3 regions of the Streptomyces sp. NBC_01261 genome follow, and region 3 is predicted to be linked to each of the others. Evidence: riboswitches for the same ligand, from Rfam matches in the RefSeq annotation. Region 3 holds a riboswitch; each other region holds the start of a gene.
What was found. Region 3 has a riboswitch for cyclic di-AMP ahead of OG226_RS09025 (M23 family metallopeptidase). Riboswitches for the same ligand answer to the same signal wherever they lie in the genome.
Positions count from the first base shown of each region.

Region 1: linked by a shared signal. The riboswitch ahead of OG226_RS04805 (C40 family peptidase) and the one ahead of OG226_RS09025 (M23 family metallopeptidase) in region 3 are both predicted to bind cyclic di-AMP.
Region 2: linked by a shared signal. The riboswitch ahead of OG226_RS41085 (C40 family peptidase) and the one ahead of OG226_RS09025 (M23 family metallopeptidase) in region 3 are both predicted to bind cyclic di-AMP.

Region 1 covers NZ_CP108463.1:1,093,573-1,103,690, forward strand. The annotation lists gene OG226_RS04780 (cold-shock protein) at 1-2, shown strand, start outside; gene OG226_RS04785 (DEAD/DEAH box helicase) at 183-1,760, shown strand; gene OG226_RS04790 (SCO5918 family protein) at 1,825-2,139, shown strand; gene OG226_RS04795 (glyceraldehyde-3-phosphate dehydrogenase) at 2,308-3,753, shown strand; gene OG226_RS04800 (DUF1996 domain-containing protein) at 3,855-5,936, opposite strand; cyclic di-AMP (ydaO/yuaA leader) riboswitch at 6,284-6,456, shown strand; gene OG226_RS04805 (C40 family peptidase) at 6,465-8,039, shown strand; gene OG226_RS04810 (hypothetical protein) at 8,237-8,695, shown strand; gene OG226_RS04815 (endonuclease/exonuclease/phosphatase family protein) at 8,697-9,542, opposite strand; gene OG226_RS04820 (GtrA family protein) at 9,733-10,118, shown strand, end outside.
Region 2 covers NZ_CP108463.1:9,221,816-9,231,933, reverse strand. The annotation lists gene OG226_RS41095 (ATP-dependent Clp protease proteolytic subunit) at 1-164, shown strand, start outside; gene OG226_RS41090 (hypothetical protein) at 172-480, shown strand; cyclic di-AMP (ydaO/yuaA leader) riboswitch at 820-999, shown strand; gene OG226_RS41085 (C40 family peptidase) at 1,003-1,476, shown strand; gene OG226_RS41080 (ATP-binding protein) at 1,582-2,040, opposite strand; gene OG226_RS41075 (helix-turn-helix domain-containing protein) at 2,253-3,122, shown strand; gene OG226_RS41070 (DUF397 domain-containing protein) at 3,132-3,356, shown strand; gene OG226_RS41065 (8-amino-7-oxononanoate synthase) at 3,398-4,525, opposite strand; gene bioB (biotin synthase BioB) at 4,672-5,904, shown strand; gene OG226_RS41055 (adenosylmethionine--8-amino-7-oxononanoate transaminase) at 5,897-7,189, shown strand; gene bioD (dethiobiotin synthase) at 7,191-7,931, shown strand; gene OG226_RS41045 (LuxR C-terminal-related transcriptional regulator) at 8,378-10,118, opposite strand, start outside.
Region 3 covers NZ_CP108463.1:2,055,092-2,065,209, reverse strand. The annotation lists gene hpnH (adenosyl-hopene transferase HpnH) at 1-135, shown strand, start outside; gene ispG (flavodoxin-dependent (E)-4-hydroxy-3-methylbut-2-enyl-diphosphate synthase) at 140-1,297, shown strand; gene dxs (1-deoxy-D-xylulose-5-phosphate synthase) at 1,324-3,231, shown strand; gene OG226_RS09050 (aspartate aminotransferase family protein) at 3,228-4,613, shown strand; gene OG226_RS09045 (helix-turn-helix domain-containing protein) at 4,726-5,358, shown strand; gene OG226_RS09040 (DUF6126 family protein) at 5,355-5,480, shown strand; gene OG226_RS09035 (tyrosine-protein phosphatase) at 5,499-6,296, opposite strand; gene OG226_RS09030 (alpha-galactosidase) at 6,467-8,539, shown strand; cyclic di-AMP (ydaO/yuaA leader) riboswitch at 8,842-9,004, shown strand; gene OG226_RS09025 (M23 family metallopeptidase) at 9,009-9,944, shown strand.

The sequences.
Region 1 (10,118 bases), 960 kb from region 3:
AACGACGACGTTTACTTCGCAGCTGGGGCCCGCACCTTGGGGTGCGGGCCCCAGCTCGCTGCATTTTCCATGCTTTCGGCGCTATTCCGCCGAAGCCACCGGCTCGTTCTTGCGATTCTCTGCGCCGTTCATTCACCGCGGGAATTCCTTGATACGTGCCATATCAAGGAAGGTTCCACATTTTGAACCGCGCACGTACGAATGACCGCTTCTCGCGAAAGCGTAATGGAAATCCGGAATCCGCAAAGAGCGGCGGCTACCGCTCGGCGGCCCCGTCCGGCAACCGCTCCAGCGCGCCGCGCCGCTCCAAGGGCGGCGGTGGCCGACCGGTCGCCCTCCAGGGCGAGTTCGCGCTGCCGAAGACGGTGACCCCCGGCCTTCCCGCCGTGGAGTCGTTCGCCGAACTCGACATGCCCGCCAAGCTGTTGGCCGCGCTCGGCCACGAGGGCGTCACCGTCCCGTTCCCGATCCAGGCGACGACGCTCCCCAACTCCCTCGCCGGCCGTGACGTGCTCGGCCGCGGCCGCACCGGCTCCGGCAAGACCCTCGCCTTCGGCCTCGCGATGCTGGCCCGTACGGCGGGCCGCCGCGCGGAGCCGCGTCAGCCGCTCGCGCTGGTCCTCGTCCCGACCCGCGAGCTGGCCCAGCAGGTGACCGACGCGCTCACCCCGTACGCCCGCGCCGTCAGCGTGCGGATGACCACCGTCGTCGGCGGTATGTCGATCGGCCGCCAGGCCGGGGCGCTCCGCGGTGGCGCGGAGGTCGTCGTCGCCACGCCGGGACGCCTCAAGGACCTCATCGAGCGCGGCGACTGCCGCCTGGACAGCGTGACCATCACCGTCCTCGACGAGGCCGACCAGATGGCCGACATGGGCTTCATGCCGCAGGTCACCGCGCTGCTCGACCAGGTGCAGACGGGCGGCCAGCGGATGCTGTTCTCGGCCACCCTGGACCGCAACGTGGACCTGCTGGTCCGCCGCTACCTGACCGACCCCGTCGTCCACTCCGTCGACCCCTCCGCGGGCGCGGTCACGACGATGGAGCACCACGTCCTGCACGTGCACGGCACGGACAAGCAGCGCGCGACCACCGAGATCGCGGCGCGCGAGGGCCGGGTCATCATGTTCCTGGACACCAAGCACGCGGTGGACCGGCTGGTGAAGCACCTGCTGAACAGCGGCGTCCGCGCGGCCGGTCTGCACGGCGGCAAGTCCCAGCCGCAGCGCACCCGCACGCTCGCCCAGTTCAAGGACGGGCATGTGACGGCGCTGGTGGCGACCAACGTCGCGGCGCGCGGCATCCATGTCGACAACCTCGACCTGGTCGTCAACGTCGACCCGCCCACCGACCCCAAGGACTACCTGCACCGCGGCGGCCGTACGGCCCGTGCGGGCGAGTCCGGCAGTGTCGTGACCCTGGTCACCCCCGACCAGCGCCGTGACTTCACCCGCCTGATGACCATGGCCGGCGTCACCGCCGAGGTCACCTCGGTGCGGTCGGGCGAGGAGGAGCTGACCCGGATCACGGGCGCCCAGGCCCCGTCCGGCGTCCCGGTCGTCATCCAGGCCCCGGTCGTGGAGCGCGAGCGCACCCGTCGTAGCCCGTCCTCCTCGTCGTCCCGGGGCCGTCGTGGCCGTCCGGCCGCGGCCGGCGAAGGCCGGTCCGCCGGTGGTGCGGCTCGGCGTGGCGGCAGCGGCGGCAGTGCCGGCGGAAGCAGCAGCCGGGGGCAGCGACGCTCGTCCTTCGGCCCTGCGGCCTGAGGACCAACTCGGCGCCTTCGGGCGCCCGTTCGGCCCCCGATCCTCCTTCTCTCTGTGAGGCAACATGCGCTGTGTCATCGCCCGGTATCCCTTCGACCTCACCAAGATGGGTGTCCTGGAGACGATGAAGGGCATCAAGCCCGAGCTGATCACGGGTGAGTCCGTGACCATCGGGCGGCGCCGCTACCCCGTCAAGCAGGTGGGGCAGGTCATCACCCGGCAGGACCCCCGTGACTTCAACAGCGGCGAGGTCGTCCGGGCCATGACCCGGCTCGGCTTCACCTGCCACGGACTGCCGGAGGTCGTGCCCGTGCACGCCCTCACTCCGCTGGAGAACGCGTCGGCGCTGCTGGGCAGCGGCGCGGCCCAGGACGTGTAGGGACCGTGTAGAAGCGACACCAGTACAGCCGAGAGGGCCCTGCCGACGCGCGTCGGCAGGGCCCTCTCGGCTGTCCGGGCCCGCTACGGGCCGGGCGGTACCCCTGCTGAACGGGCAGATGAACAGCGGGTTAGCATATGAGCGCCGCCTAGCTCGAAAGAGAAATCTGTGCCTGTCAACGAGGACTCGTTCACCAACTGGAAGACCCGCGAGGAGATCGCGGAGTCGATGATCCCGATGATCGGGAAGCTGCACCGCGAGCGGGACGTCACGGTCCTGCTGCACAGCCGCTCCCTGGTCAACAAGTCGGTGGTCAGCATCCTCAAGACCCACCGGTTCGCCCGCCAGATCGCCGGCGAGGAGCTCTCCGTCGTCGAGACCCTCCCCTACCTGCGGACGCTCACGGCGCTCGACCTGGGCCCCTCGCAGATCGACATCGGCATGCTCGCCGCGACCCACCGCAGCGACGAACGCGGTCTCTCCGTCGAGGAGTTCACCGCCGAGGCCGTCGCCGGCGCCACCGGCGCCAACAAGATCGAGCGCCGCGAGGGCCGCGACGTCGTCCTCTACGGCTTCGGCCGCATCGGGCGCCTGGTCGCCCGCCTGCTCATCGAGAAGGCCGGCTCGGGCAACGGTCTGCGGCTGCGCGCCATCGTCGTACGACAGGGTGGCGACCAGGACATCGTGAAGCGGGCCTCGCTGCTGCGCCGCGACTCGATCCACGGCCAGTTCCAGGGCACGATCACCGTCGACGAGGCGAGCAACACGATCATCGCCAACGGCAACGAGATCAAGGTGATCTACGCGGGCGACCCGTCCGAGGTCGACTACACGGCGTACGGCATCAAGGACGCCATCCTCATCGACAACACGGGCAAGTGGCGTGACCGGGAGGGACTTTCGCAGCATCTGCGGCCCGGCATCGACAAGGTCGTACTGACCGCGCCCGGCAAGGGCGACGTCCCGAACATCGTGCACGGCGTCAACCACGACACGATCAAGCCGGACGAGCAGATCCTGTCCTGCGCCTCCTGCACGACCAACGCGATCGTGCCGCCGCTGAAGGCGATGGCCGACGAGTACGGCGTGCTGCGCGGCCATGTGGAGACCGTCCACTCGTTCACCAACGACCAGAACCTGCTGGACAATTACCACAAGGCCGACCGGCGGGGCCGTTCGGCGCCGCTGAACATGGTGATCACCGAGACCGGTGCCGCCTCCGCCGTAGCCAAGGCGCTGCCCGACCTGAAGGCGCCGATCACCGGCAGCTCGATCCGGGTCCCGGTGCCGGACGTCTCGATCGCGATCCTCAGCCTCCGGCTCGGCCGCGAGACGACCCGCGCCGAGGTCCTCGACTACCTCCGCGATGTCTCGCTCACCTCGCCGCTCAAGCGGCAGATCGACTTCACCACCGCCCCCGACGCGGTGTCGAGCGACTTCATGGGTTCGCGCCACGCCTCGATCATCGACGCGGGCGCCACCAAGGTCGACGGCGACAACGCGATCCTCTACCTCTGGTACGACAACGAGTTCGGCTACTCCTGCCAGGTGGTCCGGGTCGTCCAGCACGTCTCCGGGGTCGAGTACCCCACGTATCCAGCCCCGGCTGTCTGAGGCCCTCTGCCCCCGCCCGCTGAACGTGTGACGGCCCGGCCACCCCCAAGTGGGGGCGGCCGGGCCGTCGTTGTCACCTACGTGCGCCTGAGTGCGCTGTGTCAGCGGGTACTGCGCTTGCCTCGGTACAGCACCACGAATCCGGCGACGAGCAGCAGCGCGCCGGCCACCGCGGGCCACAGATTCGCGCCGGTCTCCGCCAACCCGCCCTGTGCCTGCGGCTGGTTGGGGCCTACGGCGGCGTAGCTCTCCCCGCCCGAGGACGAGGCGGGCGGTGTCGTCGCGGCGCTGCCGACCTGACCGCCGGAGCCGTTGTCCGAACTCCCCTGCGTCTCGCTCGACTTGGACCCTTCGGTCTTCGTGTCCGCCTTGGGGACCGAGACCGCCGTCGTCAGGTCACCGGGTTCGGTGGTCTGGACGTCGGTGGGCTCGGGGGCGTTGGTCTCGGTGTCCGGGGCGCTGGTCGCGGGGTCCGCGGTGGGCTGGTCACCCTTGCCGCCGTTGTCACCGTTCCCGGCGCTGCCACCGTTGCCGCCGTTGCCGCCGTTGCCGCCGTTGCCCTGGTTGCCGCCGTTCCCGGCGGGCTCGTCGGACGCGGTGGCCGTCGGCGCCGCCGTAGCGGATTCGGTGGCCGACGGGGACTCCTGCGGTTCACCGGAACCCCCACCGTTCCCGGAGCCGCCACCCGAACCGGAGCCGCCACCCGAGCCCCCGGGGTCGTCGTTCGTCCCGGCGCCGCACTTGTCGCCGTTGTTGATGCAGTTGACCATGTCCTTCATCAGGCCCTCGTCGAAGACGTTGATGAAGTCGCCGTGGTCGGTGACGGGCTTGTGCTGCTGCTCGGGGAAGGAGTCCACCGCGAACAGCGGGCTCGTCCTGCCGCCGTCCTGGAGGCTCGGCGCGTCCACGTCGTAGACGATCCGCTGCACCAGCTGCGGAATGGCCTCGAAGCCCGTCGGGCAGGAGCCGTCGGCGGCCTCGAAGGCCACGTGGGTGCGGTGGTTGGCGCTGTCGATGTTGCGGCCGTCCCAGCAGCTCTGGAACTTGAAGGTGCGCACCACGTCACTGCCCGCGGGGCACAGCGGGTACTTGTCCTTGAGCTGCCGGTCCTCGAACCCGGTGCAGCTCCAGGAGGCGTTGGCGTTGGCCGGGCCGTTGACGAAGGCCTTGGCGTCGCCGGTGATGATGCGCAGGAGGCGCGGCATCGCGACGACCTTGCTCTTCGGGTTGCCCACGAACGTCAGCGTGGCCGCCTTCGCGGTCACGATCTGACCGGAGTTGCCCTCGGTGCCGCCGCCGGGCTTGTCCGCGTCCCGCTCCTGCTTGCCGTTCTGGAGGCGCAACACGGGCCAGTAGTAAGTGGACTTGTCGCCCGGGTTCTCGCAACTCGTGTCGGCCTTCGCCAGGTCGTCGTCGCTCGCGAAGGCGTTGTTCGACTGGTTGCCGACGTAGTCGTGGAAGTGGTGGGCGCCGTTGGTGACTCCGGGCGCGACGATCACGTTGTCCGAGTTGAACAGGCCGTTCTCGTTCACACCGCACGCGGTGACGAACGTGCCGCGGGAGGCGTCGGACTGGTCCTGCGGGGTGTTCACGTTGGGCTGCACGGAGGTGATGTCCGCGTAGTCCGAGGCGACCGGCCCGTTCGCGGACTGCTGGTTCCCCTGCTGCCCCTGGCCGTCACCCTGCTGCTGGCCCTGGCCGGTCGGGTCGGCGCTGCCGCTCTGGTCACCCCCGCTGCCGTTGTCGTCGCCGTTCGTGGGGGCGATCAGTGTGCAGCCGGCGAGCGCGTCGAGACCCTCCGGGCGATCCCCGACGCGGTCGATGGCGTCGTCGATCCGCCCGATGGTCGCGGCCCGCTTCTCCTTCAACGGATTCATGATCGCGTTGTCGGCGAAAGAGGCGTCCTGGCGTATGGACTCCGTCGAGTCCTTCAGTTTCTGATAGGCCTCGGTTATCTGCTGGTCCAGAAGCGCGAGTTGGGCGTCGACCTCGGTCTTCGCCTCGTCGGGGACGGACGTCAACTGGGTGCCGATGTCCGGGCAGTCGATCGTCGCGCCACTCGATGCCGCGTCGGGAGACCCTTGCTGAGACGAGTCACCGCCCCAACCGCCCTCGGACGCCGACGCGTAGACGTTCGCCGCCACCAGTCCTCCGCCGCCCAGCATCAGGGCGACTGCTGCCATCGTCGCGCGTCGTGCGCCCGTTGGGCGTCTGCGCGTGTTGCGTGCCAAGGAAGTTGCTCCTACACGTATCGGTCGGCCCGGATCGTCCCGGCATGGAAATCCCCCGTTCCCATACGGAGCGGGACGCCAGTGTGTTCAACCGTCCCAGAAATTCATAGCGACCTCATATGGATCACCCGGCTCGGCGGGCCCATGAGCCCTCGATGCGCGCAGCTGAAGTATCCGAGCGAGGTAAAGGTCACAAAAACGTATCGGACATATCGCGCTTCAACCTTCACACGAGGCACACACGTTGGCTAAGTTGACGCTCAGACCGTACGACCTACTCCGGCGATCAGCGCCGGGCCGCACGGTTTGCGCCGAGTCCGGTGTGTCGCTCGCGACAGCCGGAGCCGGGGACCCACCGACTTGGGGTGAATCGACCCAATTGCCCGTCCGGGCAAGGGTCGTAGGGCAATCCTTCCGTGATCGGCCGCCCGAACCCGACAGCTAACCCGGTAGGCGCGATACGGAAGGAGCACGTCTGCCATGCCGGCAGAACGACGCACGCGCACCGGAGGCAGTGGCCCCACCGTGGACGACCGACCCAGCCGTGACGAAGTCCAGCGGCGGATCAACTCCCTTTACGACAGGGCCGAGACGGCCACCGGAAACTACAACGCCACACGCAAGATGTCCGGCGGCCAGCGCAAGCGCGCCGAGCCCCGTCCCAGCGCGTCGCGTCCTTCCGACCCCGCCCAGGACGCCGTCACTCGGCAGTTGTTCGACCGCGCTCGTGCCCAACTGGGCCCGACCGTACCGGCGAAACTGCCGCCCGGCAGGACTCCCGCCCGCTCGGCGGCACCCCGGCCCGAGCGACGCCCCGAGCCCGAGGGCGGCGCCCGAGCGCTTGAGGCGCAGTCCAGCCGCGCCGTGGCCGAACTGACCGCGGGGACCGGTGCACCGGAACCCGCCACCCCTCAACTCGCCGCGCCCGTCGCGGAGTTGACGGCCGGACCGATCGCCGCGCTGCCGCCCGCCGCTCCGCAGTCACTCCAGATGCCGCAGATCACCGCGCCGCAGGCACTCCAGTCGCCTCAGCTGCCGTACATGCAGCAGATGGCTCAGATGCCGCAGGCGACCGTCCTCGACCTGCCGCCCGTGCCCGCCATCGAGGTACCGCCCACGCCCGTCGTGGAGGCACAGCAGTTCGCCGTCGCGGCCACCCCGGCGCCGGCCTTCGACCCGCTCACCGCGGACCTGGAGCTGCTCCCGTACATCGCCGCTCCGCGTACCGAACCCGCCCCGGCGAGTGCCCCTTGGGCGACCCCGGAGACGCCTTGGCCGGCCCCCGAGGCGACCTGGTCCACCGGCCAGATCCCGATGGTGGCCGAGCAGCCCGCCTGGTCGACCGGGCAGGTGCCCATGGTCACCGAGCAGCAGACCTGGTCCACCGGGCAGTTCCCTGTGGTGACCGAGCAGCCCGCGTGGTCCACCGGGCAGATGCCCATGGTCACCGAGCAGCCCGCGGCCCAGCCCGCCTGGTACCCCACGCCGGAACCGGACTGGCGCCCGCCGCGGCAGGAGTGGCAGCCGATCGCCCCCGCCGCCGAGGTCTCCTTCGCCTCGGCCCCGGCCGTCCTCCCCGAGTTCACGCTGCCCACGGCTCCGCCGATGGCCCCGGAGATCCTTCTCCCCCCGGCCCCGGCCATGAGCCCGATGACCAGCACCACGGCCGTCCCCGCCGCGCCGGACGCGGGCACGCAGAGCAAGACCGCCACCGCGCTCGCCTTCGCCCGCGCACAGATCGGCAGGCCCTGCCTGTGGGGCGCGGCCGGACCGGACGCGTACGACTGCTCCAGCCTCACCCAGGCCGCCTGGAAGGCCGCGGGCGTCCTCCTCCCGCGCACCGCCCAGGAACAGTCGGGCGCCGGCGCCCTCGTCCCGCTGACGGACATCCGCCCCGGCGACCTGATCTTCTTCTACGACAGCATCGACCACGTCGGCCTCTACACCGGCAACGGCCTCATGATCCACGCGCCGAGCCCGGGTACGCCGATACGCGAGGAGTCGATCTTCCACGCCGGTGCCGCCGCCATCCGGGGCGCCGTACGGCCCGCCTGATCCGGTCGGGGCCGGGCATTTCCCGGCCCCGACCGCACACCCCGCGACACTCCCGGCCAACCGTGTCATAGACCCGTACGAGTGGTGCATCCTGGGACACGGTCGTAGCGTCGACAGAGACACGACGACCGCGCACCGGCAGGCGGGCCCACCGCTGGTGCGGGGCGACGAGGACGAAGAGGCGGCCGGGAGCGGACATGTACAAACACACCATGGTCGGAATCGTCACGCTGTGTGCCGCAGCCCTGCTCGGGCCGGCCGTCGGCACCTCGTCGGCGGCCCCGAGCACGGTACCGGCGACCGCCCACCGGCAGCTCCAGGACCCCGTACTCGTCGACTGCCTGTGGCATCCCCAGGTGCGCCCCACCGACTTCATGCTCGCCTGCGGCGACGGCAACAGCCGCCTCGCGTCGCTGCGTTGGACGTCCTGGAACGGCAACTCCGCGACGGCCACGGGCGTCAACTGGGTGAACGACTGCAAGCCCTATTGCGCGGTGGGCAAGTTCCACTCGTTCCCGGTCACCGTCCGGCTCGACACCACGCGGACCTGGAAGCGGCACCCGCAGGCGCGGCAGTACACCGAGATCACCCTGACGTACCCCGGCGCGAGGCCGGACAAGTTCCAGCACACGGTGACCTACCCCCTCTGGAACTGACTCAGAGCGCCAATTCCACCACCAACGGCCGGTGATCCGAGATCGCCGTCCTCGGTGCGTGCGCCGTCCCTACGGCGTCCGCGCCGAGCCCCGTCGCCAGGATGTGGTCGAGCTGGACGAGCGGCCGGTGCGACGGAAAGGTCGCCCGCCGCACCGAACTCCGCCAGCCACGCGGCGCGGTCGCGTTCAGGGTGAACCGGGGAAGGGCGCCGAAGAGGTTGAAGTCGCCCATCAGTACCCGGGGTTGGGGCAGATCGGCGATCCAGCGGCGCACGGTGCGCAGTTGCCCGATGTTCCACCCCGGCACGAACGAGAGATGGACGGCCACGACGGTGAACGGGCCGTGCGGTCCCTCCAGTACGGCGGCCAGGGCGGCCCGGGGCTGATCCCGCGCCAGGACGGGAGCGGCCTGCCCGGCGACCCGCAAGGGCATACCGAAGGGCGCCGCCGGGAGCCGTAGGGCCCGCCATTCGTGGACCGGGAGCCGGGTCAGCAACGCCAGCCCGTGCGAAGGGACTTCGGGCTGCCGAGCCCCGGGTCCGTAGACGCGCATCCCGGGCTCGGTCGGGTCGGGGACCCAGCCCTGGCCGGGCACGGAACGGCAGTGCAGTGCCGTCGCGTATCGCCAGTCGTGTGCGTCCATCGCGTCGGCGGCGACGGCCGCCTGATCGACGCCGCCCGACCGTTCCTGGAGGCAGTCGATCTCCTGGAGCGCCACCACGTCGGCATCCAGGGACGCGACGGCTTCGGCGAGGGGCGCCGAGGGGTCGCCGGGGGCAGCGGGGTTCGGGCAGCCGTCCGGCTGGATCCGCCTGCCGTGCAGCACGTTGAACGTCGCGCATCTCACCAGTGACTCACCCATGATCAGGCCGCATTGTACGTAGGCCGTCTGTGCGTGGGGGTCCCCGGTCCCCCCGGTTCCCTCCCCTCGAAAGTGTACTTGCGTAACTCAATCAATCCGCTATAGTTGAGTAAGTCAAGCAAGCTTACGCGGCCTCATCACCGAGGCGCATCGTACGGAGCGGATGGAGACCGCCATGGACGACGCGCCCCGGACCCCGGCCGCTCCCGGTCCGCTCGCCTCCTTCGCCCGGTTCGTGGCGCTGGGCGGCGGTGTCGGGCTCCTCTCCAGCGGCGCCGTGGCCCTGCTGGCCGAGCGGCTGCCATGGGCGCTGGCGAATGCGCTGATCACCGTCGTCTCCACCCTCCTGTGCACGGAACTCCACGCACGTTTCACCTTCGGCTCGGGCCGGCGCGCCGGATGGCGTCGGCACTGGCAGTCGGCGGGCTCGGCCGCGGCGGCCTACGGGGTGACCTGCGCCGCGATGTTCGTCCTGCACCTGGTGCAGTCGTCGCCCGGGATGCTGACCGAGCAGTTCGTGTACCTCAGCGCTTCGGGGCTGGCCGGCCTCGCCCGCTTCCT
Region 2 (10,118 bases), 7.2 Mb from region 3:
TGGAGGAACTGCTCGCCCTGCACACGGGACGGACGGTGGCGCAGGTGAGCGCGGACATCGAGCGGGACCGGATCATGGATGCCCAACAGGCTCTGGAATACGGGTTGGTGGACCGGATCGTGTCGACCCGCAGGATCTCGCTCACCGAGCCGGGCGGGGAGTGAGCCGACGATGCTGCCGCCGGAACTGCCTCCGCTGCCCGCACTGACACGCGCCGAGGGCGAGTTGATCGACCGTTATCTGGATGTGGCCGACCTGCTCGGCCGTATCAACCCGGCGCACGACGGTGACACGTACCGTGGCCTGAGGGCCGCTCAGGCGCTCGTGGCCAAGGCCACCGAGCTGCGGGACGCGCTGGCGCTGATGCACCAGCGGGGCGAGACCGAACTGCACGCCCCGACTCTCGCGCGGGCGCTGCGCGTGCTGGACGGGGAGCGCCGCACGGCTCGCGTCACCATCCCCGCGTCCTCCGACAGTTGACGGACCCGGAGCCGTCCCGGCCGGGGGCGAAACGAGCCGAACGGCGTACCCCCGATCGGAGTAGTCGCCGCTCCGTCCATACGGCCGTCCGGGTTGCGCAACACGCGTAGCCCCAGGGCCGTATGAAGCGTTCCGGTGCTGGTCCGAGGGCCTGGCACCCCTCGACACCCCTTCGAACACGGGGCTGTCCACCCGAACGGGTGAGTGGTGAGTAACCCCACAAATCCCCGGTTCCGTTGGGCTTTTCGGACATTCATAGGTGAAGATCCCTGTCTGACGACAAGACCCCGCCGCAGCGGCGGGGCGATCCGGGCGGACGCCGAGTCCTGCCGCCACCCGGATGACAGGTCGACAGGAGTGCATCGGCAGGAGTGGAGGACCCAAGCACGACGGGTCGCCGGGACGGTCACGCCATGACCGGGTCGAGCAGCCCTTGGGGTGAAGCCGCGTCAGCGGCCGGGCAACTTTGTCAGCCCGAATCCGACAGGTCATCTTTCACAGGCGGCTGACGAAGGGTTGCGCATGACTGCGCTCAATCGTGTCCCGTCGCTGATGGTCAGGGCCGGTACGGCCTCGGCCTTCGCCATCGCCGCCGTGGGCGGCTCCGTCGTGATACCGGGCGTCGCATCCGACGCCGCGGCCGCGACACCCGCGACGAAGGCACTCCAGGTCGCGGCGTCCAAGAAGGGCGCCCCGTACAGGTACGGGGCCACCGGACCGGGCCGCTTCGACTGCTCCGGGCTCACGCTGTACTCGTACAAGAAGGCAGGCAAGAAACTGCCCCGTACGGCGGCCCAGCAGTACAACAAGTCCCACCACATCTCGGCCAAGAGCCGCAAGGCCGGGGACCTCGTCTTCTTCCACTCGGGCTCCAGCGTCTACCACGTCGGCATCTACGCCGGCAAGGGAAAGATCTGGCACGCCCCGAAGACCGGGGACGTGGTGAGGCTGCAGAAGATCTGGACCAAGAGCGTCTGGTACGGCCGGGTCAGCTAGGGCCTGTCCGAATCTCCCGAGGGGGGTGGCGGCCACCTGACAGGCCGCCACCCCCCTCGGGTGTCCAGGGACGTTCGGGACGGAGGCGTTCGGAAGACGGCGGCTCTACGGCTCCTGCTGGCCCGCCGTGGTCACCGGTCGGGCCGGTACCGTCCAGGGCACCTCGATGGAGACGGTCTTGCCGCCCTCCAGGGTGGGCCGGACCTTGAGTTTGCCGCCGCACTCCGCGGTCAGCCAGCGGATGATCACCATGCCTCGGCCGTTGTCCTGCTGGACGGCGGCCGGCAGGCGTTTCGGGAACCGGGGATGGCTGTCGGTGACCCCGATGCGCAGCCGTTCGTCACGCTCCAGCTCCATGTCCACCGTGAAGGTGGGTGACTGCCCGAAGGTGTGCTGTACGGCGTTGGTGGCGAGTTCGGAGACGATGAGGCGGATGGTGTCGGCGACCTCCGTGTCCGCCGGAAGTCCCCATTCCACCAGGGTCCCGACGACATAGGTGCGGGCGGTGGAGACCGAGGCGGGATCGCTCGGCAGAGTGACGGATGCTTCCAGATGGTCTGCCATGGCGCGGTCGTCCCTTTCCCGCGGGACCGGTGTCCGACACGGAGCGGATGGTTCGAGTACGGTCCCGGACTGGTGCTTCTTCGCCAGACTGCCATTACCTCGTCGGTAACGGTGGCGATCCACCAAGATATGCATATATCTGTCGCTCGAAGCGGTGAACTCTGCGACCCCAGACCGTATTTGGGCGGCTCGGAAGGAGTAAGGAGAAACCCATGCAGTACGGTCCCGCGGTGCGCCGCCGGAAACTGGGCGCGGAACTGCGCGCGTTGCGTGCGGAAGCGGGGCTCACCAGCGGTGAGGCGGCCCGGTTGGTCGGCTGGCACCAGTCGAAGGTGAGCCGCATCGAGACCGGCGCGAGTGGCGTGAAACCGCCCGACGTCCGGTTACTCCTCGACGTCTACCAGGTCGGCGACCCACACCTTCGGGACATGCTCCTCGTGTTGGCCGGCTCCGACGACGGCGGCGGCCGGCACCACTGGTGGCACGCCTATCGCGGTGTACTGCCGCCCGCCTACCGGGACTTCATCAGCCTGGAGTCACAGGCCAGCACGCTCCGCACCCTGGAGACCTCGGTGGTCCCCGGCCTGCTGCAGACCCCCGAGTACGCCCGGGCGGTGACCCGGGCAGCCGTAGGGGGCCCCGACAACGACGGCCCCGAGCGGCTCGACGCGCTGGTACAGGTGCGATTGGCCCGGCAGGACGTGCTGCGCGCGGATCCGCCGCTGGAGCTGAGCGTGGTCCTCGACGAGGCGGTGCTGCGGCGCGAGGTCGGCGGGCCGGGGGTGATGGCACGTCAGCTGGACCGGCTCGTGGAGGCGGCCAGGCTGCCCCAAGTGAGGCTTCAGGTACTGCCGTTCGCCGCAGGAGCACACATCGGCATCACCGGACCTTTCGTTATCTTCTCCTTTCCGAGCACTTCTGATCTGGACGTGGTTGTTCTAGACCACTTGACGAGTAGCCTCTACCTCGAACGGAAAGAAGACCTAGAGGCCTACAGCGAGGCCTTCAGCACCCTTCAGTTCCACGCCCTTTCGCCCGATGATTCGTCGGATTACATCGCCGGGATAGGTGACGGCGCGTAAGGAGGCACCATGTCTGCACTGCCTCGGAACGTACCTTCCAGTTCTGAACTGTCCGGTGTGCGGTGGCTGCGCAGCAGCCACAGCACGGGAGCGAACAACTGCGTCGAGGCGGCTCGTCCGCGCTCAGGCCCCCGCGCGGGGCTGCTCGCCGTACGCGACTCGAAGGACCCGCAAGGACCCGCCCTGCTCTTCTCCCCCGCGAGCTGGACGGGCTTCCTCGCCACGTTCCACTGACCGATCCGCCTGTCAGCGACGCACGACCGTGTCACGCCGACTCATGGTCGCGTCTCGCCGATCACACGTACAGCGCGTTCGATCTCGGCCCCGGAGAGGTCCGCTCGGGCGGTCAGCCTGAGCCGTGAGATGCCGTCGGGCACGGAAGGAGGACGGAAGCAGCCCACGGCCAGCCCTGCCGTACGGCAGTCGGCCGCCCACTGCACGGCCCCCTCCGGGGACGGCGCACGCACCGACACCACGGCGGCGTCCGGACGCACCGCTTCCAGACCCGCGGCGGTGAGACGCGTGTGCAGCTCACTCGCCACGGCGCGGGCCCGGGCGGCCCGCTCGGGTTCGCGCCGCAGCAGGGTGAGTGCCGCCAGCGCCGCGCCCGCGGCGGCGGGCGCGAGCCCCGTGTCGAAGATGAACGTCCGCGCCGCGTTGACCAGATGGTCGATGACCCGCGCCGGCCCGAGCACGGCCCCGCCCTGACTGCCGAGCGACTTGGACAAGGTCACCGTCACGACCACGTCCTCGGCCCCCGCGAGCCCCGCCGCGTACGGCGCCCCCCGCCCGCCCGCGCCCAGCACCCCGAGCCCGTGCGCGTCGTCGAGCAGCAGCCCCGCCCCGAACTCCCGGCACGCCTCGGCGAGCGCCCCCACCGGCGCCGCGTCGCCGTCCACGGAGAACACCGAGTCGGACACGACGACAGCCTGCCCGTCGTGCGTCCGCAGCGTCTTGCGCACCCCGTCCGGATCGGCATGCCCTACGACCTGGGTCGCCCCCCGGGCCAGTCGGCAGCCGTCGATGAGCGAGGCGTGGTTGCCCGCGTCGGAGACGATCAGCGAGCCGTGCGGCGCGAGCGTGGTGACCGTGGCGAGGTTGGCCGCGTAGCCGGAGGAGAAGACGAGGGCGGCCTCGAACCCGGTGAACTCGGCCAGCTCGCGCTCCAGTTGGGCATGCAGCTCGGTCGTACCGGTGACGAGCCGCGACCCGGTCGACCCACCGCCCCAGGTCCGCGCCGCGTCGGCGGCGCCCTCGACGACCTCGGGGTGATGGGCCAGACCCAGGTAGTCGTTGCTCGCGAGATCGAGGAGCGGCGAGTCGGCGGGCCGGGGCCGCAGGGTCCGTACGAGCCCGGCGCGACGGCGCTGCTCCGCCTGCTCGTCGATCCAGCCGAACGCCATGGTTCCTCCGGGCTTTTGTAGGCAGTGCACAGACACTAATCGGACGACGAGCCGCCCATGGTGTGGTGATACCCACACGCCCAGCCCCATGTCTTGTGCATTCTCTCCTTGGCCGCAAGTGGTCCCGTAGGACAGGATCGGATCTCATGGACCTGCTGAACACGCTCGTGGACAAGGGGCTTCGGCGCGAGCTGCCGACCCGCGCGGAAGCTCTCGCCGTCCTCGCCACCTCGGACGACGACCTGCTGGATGTCGTGGCCGCGGCCGGAAAGGTGCGCCGGCACTGGTTCGGCCGACGGGTGAAGCTCAACTATCTCGTCAACCTGAAGTCCGGCCTGTGCCCCGAGGACTGCTCGTACTGCTCGCAGCGGCTCGGCTCCAAGGCCGAGATCCTGAAGTACACGTGGCTGAAACCCGACGCCGCCTCGAAGGCCGCGGCGGCCGGTGTGGCCGGAGGCGCCAAGCGCGTCTGCCTGGTCGCCTCCGGCCGGGGTCCGACCGACCGGGACGTGGACCGGGTCGCCGGCACCATCAAGGCGATCAAGGACCAGAACGAGGGCGTCGAGGTGTGCGCCTGCCTCGGTCTGCTCTCCGACGGCCAGGCCGACCGGCTGCGCGAGGCCGGCGCGGACGCGTACAACCACAACCTCAACACGTCCGAGTCGACGTACGGGGACATCACCACCACCCACACGTACGCCGACCGCGTCGACACGGTGCAGAAGGCGCACGCGGCCGGTCTGTCCGCCTGTTCCGGCCTGATCGCCGGCATGGGCGAGACGGACGAGGACCTGATCGACGTCGTCTTCTCCCTGCGCGAGCTGGACCCCGACTCGGTACCGGTCAACTTCCTGATCCCGATGGAGGGCACCCCGCTCGCCGCCGAGTGGCACCTCACCCCGCAGCGCTGTCTGCGCATCCTCGCGATGGTCCGCTTCGTCTGCCCGGACGTCGAGGTCCGTATCGCGGGCGGCCGTGAGGTCCACCTGCGCACGATGCAGCCCCTCGCCCTGAACCTCGCCAACTCGATCTTCCTCGGCGACTACCTCACCAGTGAGGGCCAGGCCGGCCACGCCGACCTGGAGATGATCGCGGACGCGGGCTTCGAGGTGGAGGGCGCGGGCGAGGTGACGCTGCCGGACCACCGGGCGACCGTGACGGCGGGCGGCTGCGGCTCGCACGACGGAGCCGACGCCGGGTGCGGTGGGCACGAGGGCGCCACTGGCGGCTGCGGCGGGCACGAGGAAGCCGGAGTCTGCGGTTCCGCTCCCGCCGCCGCGGCTACGGCCGCCTCCGCGCCGCCGGTCGACGAGGTCCGCCGGGATCTGGTCTCCGTACGCCGTCGAGGTGCCGGAACGGACATCGCGCCCAATGCCTGACCCGATCGGCCACCTGCCCGTCCCGGAGCTGCTGGAGCTGGACCGGCGGCACGTCTGGCATCCGTACGGTCCGATGCCCGGCCGGGTCGACCCGCTCGTCGTGGAGTCGGCGAGCGGGGTGCGGCTCCGACTGGCGGGCGGCGGGGGCGAGTTGGTCGACGGGATGTCGTCCTGGTGGTCGGCGATCCACGGCTACAACCACCCCGTGCTCAACGAGGCCGCGCACGAGCAGCTCGGCCGGATGAGCCACGTCATGTTCGGCGGGCTCACCCACGAGCCCGCCGTACGCCTGGCGAAGCTCCTTGTCGACATGTCACCCGACGGCCTGGAACACGTCTTCCTCGCCGACTCGGGCTCGGTGTCGGTCGAGGTCGCGGTGAAGATGTGCCTCCAGTACTGGCGCTCGCTCGGCCGCCCCGCGAAACAGCGCCTGCTGACCTGGCGCGGCGGCTACCACGGCGACACCTGGCAGCCGATGTCGGTGTGCGACCCCGAGGGCGGGATGCACGAGCTGTGGTCGGGGGTGCTCCCGCGCCAGGTGTTCGCGGACGCGCCACCGACCGAGTACGAGGAGTCGTACGCCGACCACCTGCGCGAGCTGATCGGACGGCACGCGCACGAACTGGCCGCGGTGATCGTGGAGCCGGTGGTGCAGGGCGCGGGCGGGATGCGGTTCCACTCCCCCGCGTATCTGCGGGTGCTGCGCGAGGCGTGCGACGAGCACGATGTGCTGCTGGTGTTCGACGAGATCGCGACGGGTTTCGGCCGCACGGGCGCGCTGTTCGCGGCGGAGCACGCGGCGGTGACGCCGGACGTGATGTGCGTGGGCAAGGCGCTGACCGGCGGCTACATGACGATGGCGGCGACGCTGTGCACGTCACGCGTCGCCGAGGGCATCTCGCGGGGCGAGGTACCGGTCCTCGCCCACGGCCCGACCTTCATGGGCAACCCGCTGGCGGCGGCCGTGGCCTGTGCCTCGCTCGAACTCCTCCTGAACCAGGACTGGTTGACGGAGGTCAAGCGCATCGAGACGGGCCTGTGGGAGGGCCTGGCCCCGGCCGCTCAGCTCCCCGGCGTCCGGGACGTCCGCGTCCTCGGCGCCATCGGCGTGGTCCAGCTCGACCACGACGTGGACATGAAGGCCGCCACGGACGCGGCCGTACGCGAGGGCGTGTGGCTACGGCCGTTCCGCGACCTCGTCTACACGATGCCGCCGTACGTCACGGGCGACGCCGACCTGGCTCGGATCGCCCGCGCGGTGTGCGCGGCCGCACGAGAGGGATGACATGTCGGTACTGGTGATCACGGGCACGGGCACGGAGGTCGGCAAGACGATCACCACGGCGGCGGTCGCGGCGGCAGCGCTCGCAGCCGGCCGCACGGTAGCCGTCCTGAAGGCCGCCCAGACGGGCCTACGGCCGGACGAGCGCGGGGACGCCGACGAGGTCGCGAGGCTCGCGGGCGCGGTCACGGCGACCGAACTCGCCCGGTACCCCGAGCCGTTGGCCCCCGGCACGGCCGCGCGCCGGGCCGGTCTGGCACCGGTACACCCGCACGAAATCGCGGAAGCCGCCCAGAAGTTGGCCGCCGAGCACGACCTGGTGCTGGTCGAGGGCGCGGGCGGGCTGCTCGTACGGTTCGACGAGGAGTGCGGCACGCTGGCGGACGCGGCGCGGCTGCTGGGGGCCCCGGTCCTGGTGGTGACGTCGGCGGGCCTCGGCACCCTGAACACGACGGAACTGACAGCCCGTGAACTCCGTTCCCAGGGGCTTGATCTGCTGGGCTTGGTGATCGGCAGCTGGCCCAACTCACCTGATCTGGCGTCACGTTGCAATGTGGCCGACCTGCCGAAGGTGGCGGGGGCTCCGTTGCTCGGGGCGTTGCCCGAAGGGGCGGGGGCACTGGCACCGGTGGACTTCCGTGCAGCGGCGCCGAGTTGGGTGGCGGAACGGCTTGACGGGGTGTGGGATGCGGAGGGGTTCGGGGTGCGGGAGGCTCCGGCTGCTTGGGGTGGGGGCGCGGTCTAGGGCCGTCCTGTTCGGCGGACGGCCGGAGGGTCGGTCGGTCCGCTGGGCTGGGGGCATGCCCTTCGGCTTCGGGGCGGCAGCGTTGCGAGGAGCGGGTCGGGGGCTGTGCGGTCCGGCAGACACCGTGGCGATGGCACCATCGACTGTCGTCGGGCCTGGCGCGGTTGAGGAGACCGCGGCGGGCAAGGGCGGCGCGGCGCCGCCAACTGGAGTCGGACGCAGGGCGGTTGAGCCGGTCCAGGAGAGACCGCGCCACGGCAGACACAGCCCCGCGCTGCGCCACGAATCGCACGCGGCACGGCCCGTGGACCCCTGCTCGACGGACTCCCACCGCCCAGCCTCCGGCTGGCACCGCCTCGCCCGTCGCGTCTCTCACGTGGCACCGCTCAAAGGACCGCCCTCGGCGGAAACGGCGCCAGGCCGGTCCGACGCGGTCCGGGTCCGGCCTACGAGGCCTCTCCTTCCGCCAGCAGCCGTACCAGTTCGATCCGCGACCGGATGCCCAACCGGCTGAAGACGCCGCGTAGATGGTGGTCGATCGTGCGGGGGCTGAGGGCGAGGCGGACGGCGATCTCGCGGTTGGTGGCGCCGTCGGCTGCCATGCGGGCGACCATGAGTTGCTGGGCGGTCAGGCGGGTGGTCGGGTCGAGCGCACCCGGTGTGGGGAGGGCGGTCGGGGCCACCGGTGTGCCGAGGGCGCGGAGTTCGGCGCGGGCCTGGGCGGCGCAGTGCGGGGCGCCGAAGGACTCGAAGGCCTCCAGCGAGGTGTGCAGCCGGTCGCGAGCCTCGGTACGCCGACGCAGCCGACGCAGCGCGGCGCCGAACAGCAGCTCCGTACGGGCTCGTTCGAAGTCACGGGTGCCGCGCGCGTGCAGGTCGAGGGCGATGCGGTAGTGCTCGACGGCTTCGTCGCCGGGGGCCAGCAGAGCCCGGCAACGGGCGCTCAGGGCAAGGTCGTCGGGGCTGCGGACGGCACGTGCCCAGCGGTCGTAGTCGGCGTGTGCGGCACGGGCGATACGGGTGTCGCCGCTACGGACGGCGGCCTCCACGTAGTGCGGGGTGGCCAGATGCCGGATCGCCCGGTGCCCGTGCCCGGGCCCGAACCCGGCGAGCGCACGCAGCCGGGCCGCGGCGGCGGCGAACCGACCACTGCTCAGGTCGAGATAGGCGAGCGCCCACTGAGCGAGGGCGGCGGGCAGCCCCAGCCCACGGCCGAGGGCGTACGAACGAGCGGCGGCGGCACGTTCCCGGCACACGTCGGCGTCCCCGGTGAGCGCCGCGAACATGGCGAGCGCGGCCTGCAGATGACAGGCTCCGTTGTCCTGCCCGGTGGCGTGGGCCTGCCACAGAGCATCGGCCGTAGCCGACTCGGCGGCCTTCGGATGCCCGGTCCAGAACTCGGCGTAAGCCCGAAACTCCATCGCCTGCGCCACGACCACGGTCGCACCCCGTGCCCGCGCCGAGGCCACCGCCCGCACGGTGGCGGTGGTGGCACGGGTGTGATCCCCGAGCATCAACGCGGCGATCCCGGCATGGATGAGGAGGGTGGGGTCCCCTCCGGGCCCACACCTCCCGGCAGCGGCCTTGAGCAGATCCCGCGCGTCCTCGTACCGCCCCTCGAATGCGGCAGCCAGTCCCCCGAGCGTCCCGTGCGGCACGATCCCGACGCGGGAGGCGACGGCCGCCGCCTCCCGACACCGTCTCAGGTCCCCGGTGTAGACGGCGGCTTCGGTGGCCCGGGCGAGGAGGTGAACTACGTGGTCGGGGGCGGGAGTTCGGGGTGTCGGGGTCGTTCGAGGTACGGAGAGGGATGGAGGTGGGGCGGTGATCCGGGGTTCGGCAGGAGATGGGGGTACGGCACCCATGGGGGACGCGACGGTCGTTCGGGAAGTGGCAGCGGTTCCCGGGGCCGTGATGGTCCGGAGTGCGGGGGCCGTTCCGAGTGCGGCGGCCGTTCGGGACGCTCCGGTCTCTGAAGGCGCACCGGTAAGGGACTCGACAGACTTCGCCGCGCCCACAAACGCCGACGCCGACGCCGCACGTGCAGCCTCCCTAGGGGCTACGTCCGCACGTGGTCCGCCGGCAGACGCCCCACCCGTACGTGCCCCTCCCGCAGGCACCACACCCGAACGCGCCGCCTCCACAACCGCCCCGTCGGCACGTGCCGCCTCCCCGCGTGCAGCTTCG
Region 3 (10,118 bases):
CGCGGCAAGGACCCGCGCTGCGCCAACTGCATGGCGCACTGCGGCTACGAGCCCACCGCCGTCCTCGCCACCATGGGCTCCCTCAAGGAGTCCCTGCGGGCCATGCGCGAGACCGTCGCCGGAAACCGCGACTGACGCCATGACCGCCGTAGCTCTGGGCGTCCCCGAGATGCCGGTCCGGCCGATCGCCGAGCGACGTGTGTCGCGACGCATCGAGGTCGGATCGGTGGCGGTCGGGGGCGGGGCCCCCGTCTCGGTCCAGTCGATGACCACGACCCGTACGTCGGACATCGGCGCCACCCTGCAACAGATCGCCGAACTCACCGCGTCCGGCTGCCAGATCGTCCGCGTCGCCTGCCCCACGCAGGACGACGCGGACGCGCTGGCGACCATCGCGCGCAAGTCGCAGATCCCGGTGATCGCGGACATCCACTTCCAGCCGAAGTACGTCTTCGCCGCGATCGAGGCCGGCTGTGCGGCAGTTCGCGTCAACCCGGGCAACATCAAGCAGTTCGACGACAAGGTCAAGGAGATCGCGCGGGCCGCGAAGGACCACGGCACGCCGATCCGGATCGGGGTCAACGCCGGTTCCCTGGACCGGCGTCTGCTCCAGAAGTACGGCAAGGCGACGCCCGAGGCGCTCGTCGAGTCGGCCCTGTGGGAGGCGTCCCTCTTCGAGGAGCACGGCTTCCGCGACATCAAGATCTCCGTCAAGCACAACGACCCCGTGGTGATGGTCAACGCCTACCGGCAGCTCGCCGCGCAGAGCGACTATCCGCTGCACCTCGGGGTCACCGAGGCCGGGCCCGCCTTCCAGGGCACGATCAAGTCGGCGGTCGCCTTCGGGGCGCTGCTCAGCGAGGGCATCGGCGACACGATCCGGGTGTCGCTGTCCGCCCCGCCGGTGGAGGAGGTCAAGGTCGGCCTCCAGATCCTGGAGTCGCTGAACCTCAAGCCCCGCCGACTGGAGATCGTGTCGTGCCCGTCCTGCGGGCGCGCCCAGGTGGACGTCTACAAGCTCGCCGACGAGGTCACGGCGGGCCTGGAAGGCATGGAGGTGCCGCTGCGCGTCGCGGTCATGGGCTGCGTCGTCAACGGACCCGGCGAGGCGCGGGAGGCCGACCTGGGGGTCGCCTCCGGCAACGGCAAGGGCCAGATCTTCGTCAAGGGCGAGGTCGTCAAGACCGTCCCCGAGTCGAAGATCGTGGAGACCCTCATCGAGGAGGCGATGAAGATCGCCGAACAGATGGAGCAGGACGGTGTCGCGGCGGGGGAGCCGGCCGTCACCGTGAGCTGAACAGCACGGACCGAAGGGGGCCCGACGTGACGATCCTGGAGAGCATCCGTCAACCACGCGACCTGAAGTCGCTGTCCGAGGCGGAACTCGGCGAACTGTCCGAAGAGATAAGGGAGTTCCTGGTCCACGCGGTGGCCAGGACCGGCGGTCACCTCGGACCCAACCTGGGCGTGGTGGAGTTGACCATCGCGCTGCACCGCGTCTTCGAGTCCCCGGCCGACCGCATCCTGTGGGACACCGGCCACCAGAGCTACGTGCACAAGATGCTGACGGGTCGTCAGGACTTCTCGAAGCTGCGCGGCAAGGGCGGCCTGTCCGGCTACCCCTCGCGTGAGGAGTCCGAGCACGACGTCATCGAGAACAGCCACGCCTCCACCGCGCTCGGCTGGGCCGACGGCCTCGCCAAGGCCCGCCAGGTGCAGGGCGGGAAGGGCCACGTCGTCGCGGTCATCGGCGACGGCGCGCTCACCGGCGGCATGGCCTGGGAGGCGCTGAACAACATCGCGGCCGCCAAGGACCGGCCGCTGATCATCGTCGTCAACGACAACGAGCGCTCCTACGCACCCACCATCGGCGGCCTCGCCAACCACCTGGCGACCCTGCGCACGACCGACAGCTACGAGAAGGTCCTCGCCTGGGGCAAGGACGTCCTGCTGCGCACCCCGGTCGTCGGCAACACGATCTACGAGTCACTGCACGGCGCGAAGAAGGGTTTCAAGGACGCGTTCGCCCCGCAGGGCATGTTCGAGGACCTGGGCCTCAAGTACGTCGGCCCGATCGACGGACACGACATCGGCGCCGTCGAGTCCGCGCTGCGCCGCGCGAAACGCTTCCACGGCCCGGTCCTCGTCCACTGCCTCACGGAGAAGGGCCGCGGCTACGAACCCGCCCTCGCCCATGAGGAAGACCACTTCCACACCGTCGGCGTGATGGACCCGCTCACCTGCGCACCCCTCGTGCCCTCCAACGGCCCTTCCTGGACCAGCGTGTTCGGCGACGAGATCCTGCGCATCGGGGAGGAACGCGACGACGTCGTGGCCATCACGGCCGCCATGCTGCACCCGGTCGGCCTCGGCAAGTTCGCCGCGAAGTTCCCCGACCGGGTGTGGGACGTCGGCATCGCCGAACAGCACGCGGCCGTATCGGCGGCGGGTCTCGCGACCGGCGGACTGCACCCCGTCGTCGCCGTCTACGCCACCTTCCTCAACCGTGCCTTCGATCAACTCCTCATGGACGTGGCGCTGCACCGCTGCGGGGTGACGTTCGTCCTGGACCGCGCCGGAGTGACCGGAGTTGACGGAGCGTCACACAACGGCATGTGGGACATGTCCATCCTCCAGGTCGTGCCCGGCCTGCGGATCGCCGCCCCGCGCGACGCCGACCAACTCCGTGCCCAGCTAAGGGAAGCGGTCGCCGTCGACGACGCGCCGACCTTGGTCCGCTTCCCGAAGGAGTCGGTCGGACCGGAGATCCCGGCGATCGACCGCGTGGGCGGCCTCGACGTCCTGCACCGGGGCGCGGAGACACCCGAGGTACTGCTCGTCGCGGTGGGCGTGATGGCGCCCGTCTGCCTCCAGGCCGCCGAGCTCCTCGAAGCGCGGGGCATCAACTGCACGGTCGTGGACCCCCGTTGGGTCAAACCCGTCGACCCGGCGCTCCCGGGCCTCGCCGCCGAACACCGGTTGGTGGCCGTAGTGGAGGACAACAGCCGCGCCTCCGGCGTCGGCGCCGCGGTGGCGCTGGCCCTCGGCGACGCCGAAGTCGACGTCCCCGTACGGCGGTTCGGCATCCCGGAGCAGTTCCTCGCGCACGCCAAACGCGGGGAGGTGCTCGCCGACATCGGCCTCACACCCGTCGAGGTCGCCGGACGGATCAGCGCAAGCCTGGCGGTCAAGGACGCGAACGCCGGCACAGCCAAGGAGAAACCCGAATGACCAAGGAGTTCGACCTCAGCGCGCTCTTGGCCGAGCGCGGAGCCGAGCGCTACGAGCTGCACGCCAAGTACCTGAACCACCAACTCCCGCGCATGCTGCACACCATCGGCTTCGACAAGGTCTACGAGCGGGGCGAGGGCGCCTACTTCTGGGACGCCGACGGCAACGACTACCTCGACATGCTCGCCGGGTTCGGGGTGATGGGCCTGGGCCGCCACCACCCCGTCGTCCGCAAGGCGGTGCACGACGTCCTCGACGCCCAGCTCGCCGACCTCACCCGCTTCGACTGCCAGCCGCTGCCCGGCCTGCTCGCCGAGCAACTCCTCACCCACAGCCCGCACCTGGACCGGGTGTTCTTCGGCAACAGCGGTACGGAGGCGGTCGAGACCGCGCTCAAGTTCGCCCGCTACGCCACCGGGAAACCCCGTGTCCTGTACTGCGACCACGCCTTCCACGGCCTGACCACCGGCTCGCTCTCCGTCAACGGCGAGGACGGCTTCCGGGACGGCTTCGCCCCGCTGCTGCCGGACACGGCCGTACCGCTCGGCGATCTCGACGCCCTGGCACGGGAGTTGAAGAAGGGCGACGTCGCCGCCCTCGTCGTCGAACCGATCCAGGGCAAGGGCGTCCACGAGGCGCCGCCCGGCTACCTGCGCGCCGCACAGGAACTCCTGCACCAGCACAAGGCGTTGCTCATCGCGGACGAGGTGCAGACCGGCCTCGGGCGCACCGGCGACTTCTACGCCTACCAGCACGAGGAGGGCGTGGAGCCGGACCTGGTGTGCGTGGCCAAGGCGCTGTCCGGCGGCTATGTGCCGGTGGGCGCGACGCTCGGCAAGGACTGGATCTTCAAGAAGGTCTACTCGTCCATGGACCGCGTCCTGGTCCACTCGGCGAGCTTCGGGTCCAACGCGCAGGCCATGGCGGCCGGCCTCGCCGTGCTGTCGGTCATGGAGAACGAGCAGATCGTCGCCAACGCCCGTGCCACCGGGGACCAGTTGAGGACCCGGCTCGCCGCGCTGGTCGACAAGTACGAGCTGCTCGCCGACGTCCGCGGCCGGGGCCTGATGATCGGCATCGAGTTCGGCAGGCCCAAGTCGCTGAAGCTGCGCAGCCGTTGGACCATGCTGCAGGCCGCACGCAAGGGCCTGTTCGCCCAGATGGTGGTCGTACCGCTGCTCCAACGGCACCGCATCCTCACCCAGGTCTCCGGCGACCACCTGGAGGTCATCAAGCTCATCCCGCCGCTGATCATCGGCGAGCGCGAGGTGGACCGGTTCGTGGACGCGTTCACGGCCGTGATGGACGACGCGCACAGTGGTGGCGGGCTGATGTGGGACTTCAGCAAGACGCTCGTGAAGCAGGCGGTGGCGAACCGGTAGCGGTGGCGAACCGGTAGGGGTTTCTGCCTGGCGCCGTTGACGGGAGCCACGGATTTTTGCCCCTGAGGCAAGAGATTTGCCGCAGGGGCAAATGTCCGGCTGAATGGAGAGCATGAGCTCTCCCGAGACCGAGCCGGAACCGTCGGCCGGGCCGGTCGAAGACCTGCCGGCCACCGTCGCACCACAGCTCCGTGCCCTGCGTCGCCGCGCCTCCCTCACCCTGGAGGTCGCCGCCCGCTCGGCCGGACTCTCGCCCGCCCATCTCTCCCGTCTGGAGACCGGGCTGCGCCAGCCCTCGCTGCCGATGCTGCTCGCGCTCGCCCGCATCTACGGTACGACAGTCTCGGATCTGCTCGGCGAGACGGTCACCGACCGGGACGCCGTAGTCCGCGCCGCCGACATGGAACCGACCCGCGCGGGCGGCTGGACCTACTGGCAGGCCGGTGCCCCCGGCCGTGGGATGCAGTCGCTGCGCGTCCGCATCCCGCACGGCTCCCAGGGCGACATCGTGCGCGTGCACCCCGGCGAGGAGTGGCTGTACGTCCTCAAGGGGCGGCTCCGCCTGCGCCTCGGTGACACCGCGCACCTCCTCGCACCGGGCGACAGCGCGCACTTCGACTCGCTCACCCCGCACCGCCTCGCCGCCGCCGAGGAGGACGGCGTCGAGGTCCTGTTCGTCCACACCCTGCTGCAGAGCCCCACGGCCACCCTGTGCCTGGGCCCGATCACCGGAGAGACGCCATGAGCGGCAACAACATCGAGGACAAGTTCCCCCGCGCCCTGTGGGTACGGCTCATCATCTACATCGCCGTCGGCCACGTCTTCGCGGCCTTCATCTACCTGCTGTTCTCCGTGGGCGCCAAGTAGCCGGCCACAGCCGCGAGTTCAGTCGAGGAGCCGCTCGCGCAGCCGTTCCCGGAGCTCCGGGGTGATCCCGAGCCCCTGCTCCAGATAGGCGTCCACGCTGCCCCAGGTCTCCTCGACGGTGTCGAAAGCGGCCGTCAGATACTCGGCGCGGGCGTCGAAGAGAGGGCTGAGGAGTTCCATCACCTCGGGGGAGTAGGCCGAGGCGGAGGAGCCGCTGCGGCGCACCTTGTAGCGGCGGTGCTTCGCGTTCGACTCCAGGTAGTCGGTCACGATCGCCTCGCGCTCCACGCCCAGGGCGAGCAGCGTCACGGCTATCGAGAGGCCCGCGCGGTCCTTGCCCGCCGCGCAGTGCATCAGCGCGGGAACACTGTCCTCCGCGAGTGCGTGCAGCACCTGGGAGTGCTCGGCGGTGCGCTCCGTGACGATCGTGCGGTACGAGGCGATCATCCGGTCGGCGCCCTTGTCGCCGCCGAGGATCCCGCGCAGTTGGTCTATCTCGCCGTCGCGGACCATCTTCCAGAACTCGGAGCCGTCCGCCGGGTCCGACAGCGGCAGATTCACATTGCGCACGCCGGGCAGTTCGACATCGGGACCCTCCAGCTTCTGGTCCGACGCGTTGCGGAAGTCGAAGATCGTGTGCAGACCCAGCGAGTCGAGGAACGCGGCGTCCTCCTCGGTCGCGTGCGCAAGGTGACCACTGCGGAACAGCACCCCGTGCCGCACCCGCCGTCCGTCCGCCGTCGGAAGTCCGCCCACGTCCCGGAAATTACGCACTCCGGACAACTCCGGCTCGGTCGACGGAATCTGCTGCGTCACGAGGACTCCTCCCACTCGGCCCGACGACGCGGCTCACCGGCGGGCACGCTTCCGACGATACGACATCGATTCCACAGGCCATGAGTTGTCCACAGACGTTGCCTCGCAGGCCCCCGGCCATTGATGATGTTGCTGCTTGAGTGGACTTGTTCGAATCTGTGAGGGGCTTGATGCTGGAGATCGCCGAGAACGGCCGTACGTGGGTGCTGACGGGCCCCACGAGCAGCTACGCCGTCCATCTCACCGAGGACGACGAGCTGCTCCACCTGCACTGGGGCCCCGCGATCGCACTCGCCGACGCCGAGGAGCTCGCCGCCCGCCCGCTGCCCGAAGGCTCCTCCTTCGAGTCCCCGCTCGACGGCCGAGAGGAGTACCCCGTCGAGGGTGGCCCCCGCTTCGCACGCCCCGCCCTGTCCGTGCGCACGCCCGAGCGCCGCGGCACGGAATGGACCTTCGAGCGGTACGACACGGAGGCCGACGAACTGCGGCTCCGCTTCCGGGACACCGGTCTCGCGATCACGCTGCACTACCGGATGCGCGGCGACGTCGTGGAGCGCTGGACGACTCTCGACAACGACGGGGGCGAGGCACTGGAGCTGCTGCGCGCCGACTCCGCCGTGTGGACGCTGCCCGAGCGGGACGGGTGGCAGCTGTCGCAGCTGCACGGGCGGTGGGCCGCCGAGTCCCGGCTGGTGCGTTCCGCTCTCACCTACGGTGAGAAGGTCATCGGCAGCCGTCGCGGCCACACCGGGCATCAGCACCTGCCCTGGGTCGCGCTCGACACCGACGCGACCGAGGAGCGCGGCGAGGTCTACGGCTGTGCTCTCGGCTGGTCGGGGTCCTGGCGGATCGCCGTGGCCCAACTCCCGGACGCGCGCGTGCAGATCGGCGGCGGCGCCGGGTACGACGACTCCGGGCTGCTGCTCCTGGCACCGGGGGAGTCCTTCACGGCCCCCGTCTTCGCCGGCCTGTGGAGCGACGCCGGCTTCGGCGGCGCCAGCCGCACCTGGCACGACTACCAGCGGACGTACGTCATCCCGGACGCGGACCAGGACCGGCCGGTGCTCTACAACTCCTGGGAGGCCACGCAGTTCGACATCTCCGAGGAGCAGCAGGAGACGCTCGCGCAGCGCGCGGCGGCGGTCGGGGTCGAGCTGTTCGTGGTCGACGACGGTTGGTTCGGTGCCCGCACCAGCGACCGTGCCGGGCTCGGCGACTGGACCCCCAACCCGGACCGCTTCCCGGCCGGCCTCAAGCCGCTCGCCGACCGCGTCCACGCGCACGGCATGCGGTTCGGGATCTGGGTCGAGCCCGAGATGGTCAACCCGGACAGCGACCTGTATCGCGCGCACCCCGACTGGGTGCAGTACCAAGAGGGACGAAAGCGGACGGAGTTCCGCAATCAGCTCGTCCTCAACCTGGCCCGCGAGGACGTCCAGGAGTACCTCTGGGAGCAGCTCGACGGGCTGCTCTCCAGTGCCCCGATCGACTACGTGAAGTGGGACTTCAACCGCTGCTTCACGGATGCCGGGTGGCCCGGTGACGCCTATCCGCAGCGCCTCTGGATCGACCATGTGCGCGCCCTGTACGCCCTGTTCGACCGGTTGCGGGCGGCCCACCCGGGCGTGGCCTTCGAGTCCTGCTCGGGCGGCGGCGGCCGGATCGACCTCGGCATCATGAGCCGTACGGACCAGGTGTGGACCTCGGACAACACCGACCCGCTCGACCGGCTCGCCATCCAGCACGGCTTCAGCCAGATCCACCCCGCGCGCGTGATGGCCGCCTGGGTCACCGACAGCCCGAACACCCAGCTCAACGGCCGCGTCAGCAGCCTGCGTTTCCGGTTCGTGAGCGCCATGGCCGGGGTGCTCGGCGTGGGCGGCGATCTCTCGGAGTGGACCGGGGAGGAACTCGCCGAGGCCCGCCGGTGGGTGGACCTGTACAAGGAGATCCGGCCGCTCGTGCAGCACGGCGACCTCCACCGGCTGCGCCCGCCGAGCGGCGGACTCGGCGCCGTGCAGTACGTCCGCGGCGACGAGACCGTCGTCCTCGCCCTGCTCCAGGCGCAGCACTACGGCGAGCCGCTGCCGGCGCTCCGGCTGCGCGGGCTCGACCCGGCAGCGTCGTACGAATGCCTCGAAACGGGCGAAGTCCACCGGGGGGCCGTGCTGTTGCACCACGGGCTGCGGACCGGGCTGCGCGGTGACCTCGATGCGACGGTTATCCGCCTGCGTCGCATCTGATCCCTCTGTCCCAATTGCAGCCTTCGTCCAACTCGCTCTGGAATAAAGGAACCTGAGAGTTGTGTACGTGAGCAGCGTCATATTCGTGACCGTGCGTCGTTCGTCATGTTCACGTAATTGACGTGCTTTTACAGGGGGATTGAGGGGTTGAGTCCTGTGGGAATTCACGGAGGGTGACGGTGAATTCCCACAGGGAAACACAAGAAACGCAAATCCGTGGAACCTCCTGCTTGTCCCTTTGCGTCTTCCTCGCTTACGTTCGCCACCAATCCGGACGGACGCCCAATCCTGCCGCCGACCGGACTCCGCACACACCCACCCGTATGCGGCAGGAGCGGGGGACCCACAGGTAAGACGCCTGTTCCGGTCTCCGGAACGGGCTTGGGGTTTAGCCGCGACCAGCGCGCGGCCGGGCATCTCCAGCCCGCACCCGACAGCTCACCTCGCAGGCGCCGGAGAGGAATTCGTCATGCCCGTGAAGGGTAAGCACCGCCGCCCGAAGTCCCAGCGACTCACCCGCTCGATGGCCGTAGCCGGAACCGGCGGCGCCGCACTCGCCCTTCCGCTCATGGGGGCCACCGGCGCTCATGCCGCGCCCACGACTTCCGCTCCGGAAAAGGCCGTTCAGTCCCTTCCGGTGACAGAGAAGACGGCGACGGAGAAGGTGGCGACCGCCAAGACCGCGGGCGTCAAGACGTATTCGGTGAAGGCGGGCGACTGGCTCGCGAAGATCGCCGACGAGCAGGACGTCACCGGCGGCTGGAAGAAGATCTACCAGGACAACCGTGAGGCCATCGGCGGCGACCCGTCACTGATCCACCCGGGCCTGAAGCTGACCCTCGGCAAGAAGGCCGCGACGGGCGGGACGGACACCGGTACGTCGTCCAAGTCGTCCGGCACCACGTCTCCTTCGTCCTCGTCGTCGTCCTCCTCTTCCTCGGCGAAGAGCAGCTCGGCCGCGCAGAGCGACGACAGCACGGGCACCAGTACCTCCACCGGCTACACCCTCCCCGTGACCGGCGCCACCATCGGCACCGGCTATCACGTCGCGGGCAGCATGTGGTCCAGCGGCTATCACACCGGCGTCGACTTCGTCGTCCCGACGGGCACCACCGTCAAGGCGGTCGCCGCGGGCACGGTCGTCTCGGCGGCCTACGACGGCGCGTACGGCAACGAGGTCGTCATCCGGCACGCGGACGGCGAGTACTCGCAGTACGCCCACATGTCGCAGCTGTCCGTCTCGGCCGGTCAGACCGTGACCGAGGGCCAGCAGATAGGTCTCTCCGGCGCGACCGGCAACGTGACCGGCCCGCACCTGCACTTCGAGATCCGGACCACGCCGTACTACGGCTCGGACGTGGACCCGGTCGCCTATCTCCGCTCGCACGGCGTCACCGTCGGCTGACACCGGAGCCCGGCGCAGAGCAGTTCCGGGGTCAACGCCCCTGATCGGAGGGTTATTCCGACTTTGGACAACCCTTTACAAGTGGCTTATCTCACCGCCCGTCAACCCCTAAATACGATCGCGTAGGTCACACCTCAGGGTGAATTATGGTTGCCGTGGCTAACGATTCGAAGA